Regions from separate parts of the Pseudomonas sp. IT-P74 genome, predicted to be linked through region 1. Evidence: predicted binding sites of a transcription regulator. Region 1 holds the regulator's gene; the other holds the start of a gene.
The links. The regulator sigma-54, encoded in region 1, starts transcription at its own class of promoters, with help from an activator protein. The targets are predictions, from matches to a motif close to ANTGGCATNNANNTTGCTNT.

Region 1 (3,377 bases):
CGCGCCCTGGCCACCAACCCGAAATTCATCCTCCTCGACGAACCCTTCGCCGGCGTGGACCCGATTTCGGTCGGCGACATCAAGCAGATCATTCACCACCTCAAGGCCAAAGGCATTGGCGTGCTGATCACGGACCACAACGTTCGTGAAACCCTGGATATCTGTGAAACCGCCTATATCGTCAATGACGGCCAACTGATCGCCGAAGGCGACGCAGAGACCATCCTGGCCAACGATCTGGTCAAGGAAGTGTATCTGGGCCATGAGTTCCGCCTGTAAGCGCTGAGCTGTGCCCAGGCAGTCGCCCGGGCACCTGACCGGCCCACTCACCAGCGCCTCGTGCCGACAAGCGTGGTCAGCCCCCGACAAGGGCAGCGCAGCAACACAACTTTATAGTTTTTTATTGTTACAGCGCTCTAGGCAAATCCTTCAGTTTCAGGCATATAATTTGCTTAAGTTTGGCGCCCCGGCGCCCTGTAGTGGATGGCGCATGTGCGCCGGCGAATAAGGTGTTAAGCCCCTGCCATGAAACCATCGCTAGTCTTGAGAATGGGCCAGCAGCTGACGATGACACCGCAGCTGCAACAGGCCATCCGCCTGCTCCAATTGTCGACCCTGGACCTGCAACAGGAAATCCAGGAGGCCCTGGAGTCCAATCCGATGCTCGAACGCCAGGAAGAAGGCGACGACTTCGACAACTCCGACCCCTTGGCCGACAACGCCGAACAAAAGCCCAACACGGATATTCAGGAACCTTCCTACCAGGAAAGCGCCCCTACGGTTGATAACCTTGAGGAAGGCGACTGGAACGAACGCATTCCCAACGAACTTCCCGTCGATACTGCCTGGGAAGACGTTTACCAGACCAGCGCCAGCAGCCTGCCCAGCAACGACGATGACGAGTGGGACTTCACCACCCGCACATCGGCCGGCGAAAGCCTGCAGAGCCACTTGCTGTGGCAACTGAACCTGGCCCCGATGTCCGACACCGATCGCCTGATCGCCGTGACCCTGATCGACTGCATCAACAATCAAGGTTACCTGGACGAAACCCTCGAGGAGATCCTCGAAGCCTTCGACCCGGAACTGGACATCGAACTGGACGAAATCGAAGCCGTCCTGCACCGCATCCAGCAATTCGAGCCTGCCGGCATCGGCGCCCGCAACCTGGGCGAATGCCTGCTGCTGCAATTGCGCCAGCTGCCTGCCAAGACCCCTTGGCTGGCCGAGGCCAAGCGCCTGGTCACCGATTACATCGACCTGCTTGGCAGCCGCGACTACAGCCAGTTGATGCGTCGCATGAAGCTCAAGGAAGACGAACTGCGCCAGGTCATCGAACTGGTCCAGAGCCTCAACCCGCGCCCGGGCTCGCAGATCGAGTCCACCGAAGCCGAGTATGTCGTTCCTGACGTCATCGTGCGCAAGGACAACGAGCGCTGGCTGGTGGAGCTCAATCAGGAGTCGGTGCCACGGCTGCGGGTCAATGCCCAATACGCCGGTTTCGTGCGCCGCGCCGACACCAGTGCCGACAACACCTTCATGCGCAATCAGTTGCAGGAGGCCCGCTGGTTCATCAAGAGCCTGCAAAGCCGCAATGAAACCCTGATGAAGGTTGCCACCCAGATCGTCGAGCATCAGCGCGGGTTCCTCGAATATGGCGACGAAGCCATGAAGCCGCTGGTCCTGCATGACATCGCCGAAGCGGTCGGCATGCATGAATCGACGATTTCACGGGTGACCACCCAGAAGTTCATGCACACCCCCCGGGGCATTTATGAACTGAAGTACTTTTTCTCCAGTCACGTAAGCACCTCCGAAGGCGGCGAATGCTCGTCCACGGCGATCCGGGCGATCATCAAAAAACTGGTTGCAGCGGAAAATCAGAAAAAGCCGTTGAGTGACAGCAAGATCGCTGGTTTACTGGAGGCACAAGGCATTCAGGTGGCTCGCCGCACCGTCGCCAAGTACCGCGAATCCCTCGGGATCGCGCCTTCGAGCGAACGCAAGCGGTTGATGTAGAGCCACGCCACAGCGTTCCAGTGGTAGATCATCTGATCTACCGCTTTATGCACTGGCAACGAAGGAGAAGCTGTATGCAAGTCAACATCAGTGGACACCAACTGGAAGTGACCGAACCTCTTCGCACCTACATCGGCGAAAAACTCGAACGATTGGAGCGACATTTCGACAAGATCACTAATGTGCAGGTCACGATGACCGTCGAAAAACTGAAGCAGAAAATCGAAGCCACGCTGCATATTCCCGGGAATGAAGTGGTCGCCAACGCGGAACATACCGATATGTACGCCGCGATCGACGCACTCACCGACAAGCTGGATAAACAACTCAAAAAGCATAAGGAAAAGACCCAGAGCCTCCTCCAGGGCGCAACCGGTCGTTAACACTCCCTACCCATGATCCGACTTGAAAGTATCCTGACCCCCGGCCGTTCCCTGGTGAACGTGCCGGGAGGCAGTAAAAAGAAAGCCCTCGAACAAATTGCCAATCTGATCGCCCGCGAAGTGCCGGCCCTGGAGATGCAAGATGTCTTCGAGGCACTGATCGCCCGTGAAAAACTCGGCTCCACCGGGTTTGGCAATGGCATCGCCATTCCACATTGCCGTCTCAAGGGCTGTGTTTCGCCCATCAGTGCATTGATGCACCTGGACGCCCCTATCGATTTCGACGCCATCGATGGCGCGCCGGTTGACCTGCTGTTCGTGCTGCTGGTCCCGGAAGCCGCCACCGATGCGCACCTTGAGCTGCTGCGCCAGATCGCCAGCATGCTCGACCGCAAGGAAGTGCGCGAAAAGCTGCGAAGTGCTGCAAGCAACGAAGCCCTGTATCAGGTTGTCCTGGACGAGCAAAACGGTCAGTAATCATGCGCTTGATCATCGTCAGTGGCCGTTCCGGCTCAGGTAAAAGTACCGCCCTCAACGTTCTTGAGGACAACGGCTACTACTGCATCGACAACCTGCCCGCCGGTCTGCTGCCGGAGCTGGCCGAACGCGCCCTGGTTCATACCGAGATGTTGCAGCCGCTGGTCGCCGTTTCCATTGACGCGCGCAACCTGCCCAGCCACCTGTCACGTTTCCCCGACCTGCTCGAGGAAGTCCGTGCCCGCCACATCAAGTGCGATGTGCTGTACCTGGACGCCGACGAAGAAACCCTGCTCAAGCGTTTCTCCGAAACCCGCCGACGTCACCCCCTGAGCAACGCCAACCGCTCGCTGGCCGAAGCCATCAACGTCGAGAGCGTCCTGCTCGGGCCGATTGCCGACCTTGCCGATCTCAAGATCAACACCACCAGCCTGAACCTGTATCAACTGCGCGATGCCATCAAACTGCGCCTGTTGAATCAGCCGGAACCTGGGACTG
Region 2 (3,377 bases), on a different contig from region 1:
ATGACCTTTCCGGCCAGTTGAGCAGGCTCAGTTGTGGGCGCTCGATTGTGGTGGGGTGTTGGGCGTCTCGCAGGGCGGGAACGACTTCGTGTGTGAGCCATTCGCGTAAGGCTCGGTATTCGGGGCAGTAGTGATAGACCAGCAAGGCGTAGACGCCGGATTCGCTGATCAGCAGGGCGTTTTCGATGCGGCCGTGGATCAGGATTTTGGTGGTTTGATATTGGTCAGGATCGAGTTTCTGGACTAGGCGTTCGTTGAGATAGATGCGTAGTAGTCGGCCAAGGTCGCGAGCGCAGAGCCACGGTTGGTTTTGAAGGAGTAAGGCGTGGAGGTGAAGCTTGTGGCGGGTGAAGATGTGAGGGATTAGAAAGTTTTCTTCCATGGAGCAGTACCCAAGTTCGCTTGATAGATAACTGCCATTTATCGTCGCCAAACAATAAGGGTGGCAGCTGCGTGCGGGTTGGCGAACCGGCCAAGCGAATACCGGCAGACCTTAAGGTCTCCCACACACAGCCGCCATAATTCGAATCGAGATAATTGCCCGAAAACGGATGGTTGCGGTGCATTGCTTGGTTCCAGGTCGCCAAACCCAGTGCTGAATATTCAGCATTGGGATGAGCTTAGAGACCGGATACCTGGCGACGCAATCGGACGGCGGTGTGATGTTTGTAGGACGTTGCCGGGATTGTTGCGGGGCTGAAGATCAAAAGATCGTCCGAACGCGGCCCGAACCTTTGGCAGGTCCTACAGGTGAAGCGCAAGGTCGTTCCGACCTTCAATCGCGAGCAGGCTCGCTCCCACAGGGGGGCTGCATTTCACATCAGCATTTATTCGGTCGGCGGATTCAGCTTCGCTTCCAGCTCCGCCACTTTCGCTTCAAGGCTCTCCAGCCGCGCCCGCGTGCGCGCCAGCACAACCATCTGGCTATCGAATTCTTCCCGGCTCACCAGATCCAGTTTGCTGAAGCCACTCTGCAGCAACATCTTGAACTGGCTTTCGATTTCAGCTTTCGGCAGAGGCGTGTCGCCGCTGAAGAGGCGGGAGGCGGTGCCGGTGAGGGCGTCGAGGAAGTCTTTTGGCGCGAGCATGGGCAATGTCCTGGAAACAATGACGGGCAGTGTATCACGCAGTGTCTATAGTCATTTGCGCGGGCAAGGGATGCACGCTTTTCGCGCATGGGGACGGGCGGTATCGCACCGTTGTTGTGCGTATCGCGTCGGCTGTTGTTGCGAAGTGGCAGTCATCTGCGGGTAAAGGCTTGAAAACAGTAGTTTTTGTGGAGATGGCAAGCTTTCTGCTTAGACCCTGATGACCCATGCACTGATGCAGTCACTGTGACGAACGCAGTGCGCCAAGCGAAGCGGGGGAGTGTTTCGTGAGGAGCGTCGGACGGGCAGGTCAGGGCCGACGATGCGTTACAAAGCCAGGCACTGCGCTTAGACTTGAGTCGGGTTTGTTTTCCTGGGGCAAGTCCACCAATTCGGGAGAGAGTTTTCATGAAGCTAGTCACTGCCATCATCAAGCCGTTCAAGCTGGACGACGTACGCGAGTCGCTGTCCGAGATCGGCGTGCAGGGCATTACCGTCACTGAAGTCAAAGGCTTTGGTCGGCAGAAGGGTCACACCGAGCTGTATCGCGGCGCGGAATACGTGGTCGATTTCCTGCCCAAGGTGAAGATCGACGTCGCCATCGACGACAAGGATCTGGACCGGGTAATCGAGGCCATCACCAAGGCTGCCAACACCGGCAAGATCGGTGACGGCAAGATCTTCGTGGTCAATCTGGAACAGGCGATTCGCATCCGTACCGGCGAAACCGATACCGACGCAATCTAAGCCGCCACAAACCCAACGCCCCAGGAGAAAACAATATGACTCTGCGTAAATTCGCAGGGCTAGGAGCCCTGTTGTCCATCGTAATGCCCAGCCTTGCTCTGGCGGCAGACGAAGTGGCGGCCCCAGTCCTCAACTCCGGCGACACCGCCTGGATGATGACCTCGACAGCCTTGGTGCTGTTCATGACCATTCCCGGCCTCGCGCTGTTCTACGGCGGCATGGTTCGGTCGAAAAACATTCTTTCCGTGATGATGCAGTGCTTCGCCATTACCGGTCTGATCAGCGTCCTGTGGGTCATCTATGGCTACAGCATCGCGTTCGACACCACGGGCATGGAGCAGGGCGTCGTCAACTTCAACTCCTTCTTCGGCGGCATGGGCAAGGCGTTCCTTGCCGGTATCACGCCAGCCAGCCTGACCGGCCCTGCGGCGCTGTTTCCCGAGGCGGTCTTCGTCACCTTCCAGATGACTTTCGCGATCATCACCCCGGCGCTGATCGTCGGTGCGTTCGCCGAGCGGATGAAGTTCTCCGCGATGCTGGTGTTCATGGGCATCTGGTTCACCCTGGTGTATGCGCCGATCGCGCACATGGTCTGGTCCGGCAACGGTGGCCTGATGTGGGACTGGGGCGTGCTCGATTTCGCTGGTGGCACCGTGGTGCACATCAACGCCGGTGTGGCTGGTCTGGTTGCCTGCCTGGTGCTGGGCAAGCGCAAGGGCTTCCCGACCACGCCGATGGCGCCGCACAACCTCGGTTACACCCTGATGGGCGCGGCCATGCTGTGGGTCGGCTGGTTCGGTTTCAACGCCGGTTCCGCCGCTGCGGCCAACGGCACCGCCGGCATGGCGATGCTGGTGACTCAAATCGCTACCGCTGCTGCCGCACTGGGCTGGATGTTTGCCGAGTGGCTCACCCACGGCAAACCTAGCGCACTGGGCATCGCTTCGGGCGTGGTTGCCGGTCTGGTGGCAATCACCCCGGCTGCCGGCACCGTTGGCCCGATGGGCGCGTTGGTTATCGGTCTGGCGGCTGGCGTGGTGTGCTTCTTCTGCGCCACCACCCTCAAGCGCAAGCTCGGCTATGACGATTCCCTGGACGCCTTTGGTGTGCACGGTATCGGCGGTATCCTCGGCGCAATCCTGACCGGTGTGTTCGCTGCTCCGTCCCTGGGTGGCTTCGGCACCGTGACCGACATCGCCGCACAAGTGTGGATTCAGTGCAAAGGCGTGGGCTTCACGGTGATCTACACCGCGATCGCTACCTACATCATCCTCAAGGTGCTGGATATGGTCATGGGCCTGCGCATCAACGAAGAAGAAGAAGCGGTCGGCATCGATCTGGCGCTTCACAACGAACGCGGCTACAACTTGTAAGCACGCGGATAAAAAACTTGCCCGGCTTGCCGGGCATTTTTTTGTCTGGAATTTGTCATTGAAGGCTGAGCTGAAAGGTTTTTTCCTACAGGTTTTACGATGTTTGCGTCGGGTGTTTTTGTGCAGCCAAAGGCTTACAGGATTGAAGGAATATTAGGGCCTTTGTTTT

Region 2: the regulator sigma-54 is predicted to act here: its motif matches at 1,282-1,301, upstream of glnK (P-II family nitrogen regulator).

Annotation. Positions count from the first base shown of each region.
Region 1 covers NZ_CATKQD010000093.1:148,204-151,580, forward strand. The annotation lists gene lptB (LPS export ABC transporter ATP-binding protein) at 1-279, shown strand, start outside; gene ACM6J5_RS28435 (RNA polymerase factor sigma-54) at 526-2,019, shown strand; gene hpf (ribosome hibernation-promoting factor, HPF/YfiA family) at 2,094-2,402, shown strand; gene ptsN (PTS IIA-like nitrogen regulatory protein PtsN) at 2,415-2,879, shown strand; gene rapZ (RNase adapter RapZ) at 2,882-3,377, shown strand, end outside.
Region 2 covers NZ_CATKQD010000088.1:288,057-291,433, forward strand. The annotation lists gene ACM6J5_RS27340 (Bro-N domain-containing protein) at 1-382, opposite strand, end outside; gene ACM6J5_RS27345 (accessory factor UbiK family protein) at 828-1,088, opposite strand; gene glnK (P-II family nitrogen regulator) at 1,497-1,835, shown strand; gene ACM6J5_RS27355 (ammonium transporter) at 1,871-3,208, shown strand.